DNA from 2 places in the Kitasatospora sp. NPDC054939 genome. Region 1 is predicted to be linked to the other one. Evidence: riboswitches for the same ligand, from Rfam matches in the RefSeq annotation. Region 1 holds a riboswitch; the other holds the start of a gene.

Evidence for each region. A riboswitch is a leader RNA that binds a small molecule or an ion and turns the genes downstream of it on or off. The one in region 1 is predicted to bind S-adenosylmethionine.
Region 2: another riboswitch for S-adenosylmethionine. It lies ahead of thrC (threonine synthase); the one in region 1 lies ahead of ACWGB8_RS09350 (aminotransferase class V-fold PLP-dependent enzyme).

Annotation. Positions count from the first base shown of each region.
Region 1 covers NZ_JBSGXP010000022.1:26,588-28,969, reverse strand. The annotation lists gene ACWGB8_RS09350 (aminotransferase class V-fold PLP-dependent enzyme) at 1-976, opposite strand, end outside; SAM riboswitch class IV at 1,026-1,143, opposite strand; gene trpD (anthranilate phosphoribosyltransferase) at 1,260-2,336, opposite strand.
Region 2 covers NZ_JBSGXP010000015.1:48,599-50,980, forward strand. The annotation lists gene thrC (threonine synthase) at 1-857, opposite strand, end outside; SAM riboswitch class I at 875-1,008, opposite strand; gene ACWGB8_RS06855 (glucosyl-3-phosphoglycerate synthase) at 1,193-2,215, shown strand; gene ACWGB8_RS06860 (alpha,alpha-trehalose-phosphate synthase (UDP-forming)) at 2,259-2,382, shown strand, end outside.

The DNA of each region.
Region 1 (2,382 bases):
CCTCGGGCACCTCGGCCAGGCCGGCCGTCAGCCGGGCGATCAGCTCCTGCTCGCGGGCCTCCAGCGCGTCGAAGCCGGCCTCGGTGAGCGCCCGGCAGGCGGAGGCGATGGCGTAGGCGCCGATGACGTTCGGGGAGCCGGCCTCGTGGCGGGCCGGGCCGGCGTTCCACTGGACGGCGACCGAGCCGTCGCCCTCCCGGGCGACGGTCCGGGTGGCACCGCCGCCGGCCAGGTAGGGCTCGGCGGCGTCCAGCCAGTCGCTGCGGCCGGCCAGGACCCCGGCGCCGAACGGCGCGTACAGCTTGTGGCCGGAGAAGGCGATCCAGTCGACGTCCAGCTCGCGCACCGAGACCCGGTGGTGCGGGGCCAGCTGGGCGGCGTCCAGCACGACCCGGGCGCCGTGCCGGTGGGCGGTGGCGGTGAGCTCGGCTACCGGCCAGATCTCGCCGGTGACGTTGGAGGCGCCGGTGACGCAGAGCAGCTTGGGGCCCTCGGGGGCGGCGGCGAGCGCGGCGTCCAGGGCGGCGACCGCCTCGGCACGGGAGCGCGGGGCGCGCAGGTAGCTGACGTCCAGTCCGGCGTGGGCCCACGGCAGCAGCGAGGCGTGGTGCTCGGTCTCGAAGGCGAACACCCGGGTGCCCGCCGGGACGGCGCCGGCCAGCAGGTTCAGCGAGTCGGTGGTGGCGCGGGTGAAGACCACCTGGTCGCCCTCGCGCAGGTCCAGGAACTCGGCGACGGTGCGGCGGCTCTGCTCGAACAGGTCGGTGGAGAGCTGCGACAGGTAGCCGGCGCCGCGGTGGACGCTGCCGTAGTACGGGGCGTAGGCGGCGACGTCGTCCCAGACCCGCTGCAGGGCGGGGGCGCTGGCGGCGTAGTCGAGGGCCGCGTAGCCGACCTTGCCGCCGTCGGCGAGCGGGACCTGGACGTCACGGCCGAGGACGGCGAGCGGGGCGCAGATTTCGGTGGCGACGGACATGGCGATGCACTCCTTCGAGGTGAGGACCCCGGGAGTGCGTGTCGTCCGGTGCCCGCGCTTGCCGCACGGACCCATCGCCGTACGACCCGGTCCTCACCCAGGGCACCCCGCCACGGACGGAGGGTTGCCGGACAGCCAGCTGGGGCTTGGCGCTGTCACTCATGACCTGGCGAAGACTCTAGGCCGGAGCTGCCGGGTGGTCAAACACCGGTCCGCCATCCGGACGGCGCGGGGCACGCCGAAGGGCCCGCGGGGGCTCCCCCGCGGGCCCTTCGGCTCCCGGTCAGGCCCGGGCGGTGGCGTCCGCCCAGCGCTTCAGGAGGTCCTGCGCGGCGCCCGAGTCGATCGCCGCGGCGGCCCGCTGGGCACCGGCCGCCAGCTGCTCGGCGAGCGGGGCGTCGGTGAGGTCCAGCGCGACCAGCGCGGCGGCCGTGTTGAGCAGGACGGCGTCCCGCACCGGCCCCTGCTCGCCGGCCAGCAGCCGCCGGGCGACCTCCGCGTTGTACGCCGCGTCGGCGCCGCGCAGGGCCTCGATGCCGACCAGTTCGATGCCGATGTCCCGCGGGTCGAAGGCGGTCTCGGTGACCTCGCCGCCGCGCACGACCCACACCCGCGAGGTGGTGGAGATGGTCAGCTCGTCCAGCCCGTCGTCGCCGCGGAAGACCAGGGCGGTGGAGCCGCGCCGGGCCAGCACGCCGGCGATCAGCCCGGCGAGCCGGGTGTCGAAGCAGCCGATCGCGTGCGCGGTGACCCGGGCCGGATTGGTGAGCGGGCCGAGGATGTTGAAGGCGGTCGGCACCCCGAGGTCGCGCCGGGCCGGGGCGGCGTGCCGCATCGCCGGGTGGAACTTCGCGGCGAAGCAGAAGGTCAGCCCGACCTCCTCGGCGACCTCGGCGACCCGGCGGGCGTCCAGGTCGAGGGCGATGCCCAGCTTCTCCAGGACGTCCGAGGAGCCGCTCGCGGAGGACGCCGCCCGGTTGCCGTGCTTGACGACCTTGGCGCCGGCCGCCGCCGCGACGATCGCCGACATGGTGGAGATGTTGACGGTCTTCGCCCGGTCGCCGCCGGTGCCGACGATGTCGACGGCGGGCCCGGGGATGTGCAGCGGCTCGGCGTGCGCGTACATCGCGTCGACCAGGCCGGAGATCTCGTCGACCGTCTCGCCCTTGGCCCGCAGCGCCACCATGAAGCCGGCCACCTGCACCGGGCTGGCCTCGCCGCTCATGATCCGGTCCATCGCCCAGGCGGTGTCGGCCCGGTCGAGGTCGTCGCCCCTCAGCAGTGCCGACAGGACGTCCGGCCAGGTGCGGACCACCTGCGCGGGGTCGCTGCCGCCGTTCGCAGGGTTCACGTTCACCATGGCTGACTCCAGCTCTTGTCGGTGGCTCCGAAGGGATCCCCAGGGA
Region 2 (2,382 bases), on a different contig from region 1:
GCGCCGAAGATCTTGTACGGGCGGTCCTCGACCAGCCCGAGCTTGATCAGCTCCTGCAGGCCCTTGTCGATCTTCGTCAGCTGGGAGCCGGACGCGATCGGGATGACGATCTGCTCGGGCAGCCGCCAGCCGAGCTGCTCGCAGATCTCGTACGCCAGGGTCTTGGAGCCCTCGCCGTAGTACGGGCGGAGGTTGACGTTGACGAAGCCCCAGCCCTCGCCGGCCGGGTCGCCGATCAGCTCGGAGCAGAAGCGGTTCACGTCGTCGTAGTTGCCGTCGATGCCGACCAGCTCGCCGCCGTAGACGCCGGCCATGACGACCTTGCCCTGCTCCAGGTCGTGCGGGATGAACACGCAGGACTTGAAGCCGGCCCGGGCCGCCGCCGCGCCGACCGCGCCGGCCAGGTTGCCGGTCGAGGAGCAGGAGAGGGTGGTGAAGCCGAAGGCCCGCGCGGCCTCGATGGCGCAGGCCACCACGCGGTCCTTGAAGGAGTGGGTCGGGTTGCCGGAGTCGTCCTTGATGTGCAGCTGGGCGGTGAAGCCCAGCTCGCGGCCCAGGTTGTCGGCCTTGACCAGCGGGGTCCAGCCGGGGTTCAGGTTGGGCTTGGAGGCGACGTCGGCGGGCACCGGCAGCAGCGGGGCGTAGCGCCAGATGGAGGCCGGACCGGCTTCGATCCGCTTGCGCAGCTCCTCGGCCGCCGCGGAGCCGAACTCGTACGCGATCTCCAGCGGGCCGAAGCACTCCACACAGGCGAAGCTGGGACCGAGCGGGAAGCGGGTGCCGCACTCGCGACAGGACAGCGCGGCGGCGGGGCCGAGGTCCACGGTGGTGGTGGGTGCGGCGGTGTCGATAGCCATGATGGCGGAGGCCTCTCTCCTCATCTTCCCCGTGAGGCGGGCGCGCCACGGGCCGGAATTGGCACCTGTCCCGCCGGGGCCTGTACGACAGCCGCGCGAGAAGGTTGCCGGGACGTCAACGGGCCGTTCCCTCAGTCCCTCTGGATGAGCTCTGTGAAGTTGTGGTCGTGCTCAGCGGCGACCCCGGCGTGCGAAGGTCCGGCCGCTGTACGAAGACTGTATCCGAAGGCGCCAACCGCGAAAGGGACCGTCCGCCACGCGAGATGGCGCGTCCCACCGAGGATCCGGGCAGGAAAGATCCGGATCCGAGGAACCCCCCGACCCCAGGAGTGAGAGTGCCCCTGCCCGACGAACCGACACCCGAGCTCCTCCCGGAGGTGGCGTCCTGGCTGCGGCGCCGTGCGTGGAGCGCGGCCGACCGTCCGGTGGGCGCCCTGCTGGAGGCCAAGCGCGCGGCGGGCCGGGCCGGCACCGTCAGCGTGGTGCTGCCCGCGCTCGACGAGGAGGCCACCGTCGGCGGGATCGTCGAGGTGATCCGGCGCGAGCTGATGGAGCGGCTGCCGCTGGTCGACGAACTGGTGGTGGTCGACTCCGGCTCGGCCGACGCCACCGCCGCCGTCGCCGCCCGGGCCGGCGCCCGGGTGGTGCACCGGGACTCCCTGCTGCCCCGGCTGCCGGCCGTGCCGGGCAAGGGCGAGGTGCTGTGGCGCTCGCTGCTGGCCACCCGCGGGGAGATCGTCTGCTTCGTGGACGCCGACCTGCGCGAGTTCGACCCCGCGCTGGTCTCCGGCACCGTCGGCCCGCTGCTGACCGACCCCGGCATCCAGCTGGTCAAGGCGATGTACGACCGCCCGCTGGAGACGGACGGCGCGGTCGTCCCGGCCGGCGGCGGCCGGGTCACCGAACTCGTCGCCCGCCCGCTGCTCAACCTGCACTGGCCGGAACTCGCCGGTTTCGTCCAGCCGCTCGGCGGCGAGTACGCGGCCCGCCGCTCCCTCCTCGAACGGCTGCCGTTCCCGACCGGCTACGGCGTCGAGCTGGGCCTGCTGGTCGACGCCCTGGAGGCGGTCGGCCTGGACGCGCTGGCCCAGGTGGACGTCGGGGTCCGCCACCACCGCCACCAGGACGGCCAGGCGCTCGGCCGGATGGCGGCCACCATCTACCGCACCGCCCTCGAACGCCTCGACCGCACCCACCGCCTCAAGGCGTCCGCCGACCTGGTGCACCCGCTGCTCACCCAGTTCACCCGCGACCCCGACAGCCGCGCCTTCACCGCCCACACCCATCCGGTCACCGCACTGGAGCGGCCCCCCATGCACACCGTGCCGGAGTACGCCGCCCGTCGGCCGGTGATCTGAGGGGCGGGGTTTGCCGACCCGGGCCCCCGGCAACGTACCAACCATGGGCGATCTCACGACCGAACGTTCGAGTGCGACCGGCACCGCCCCCGTCCTGGTGGCCTCCAATCGGGGACCGGTGTCCTTCGGCCTCGCCGACGACGGCGGGCTGACCCTCAGGCGCGGCG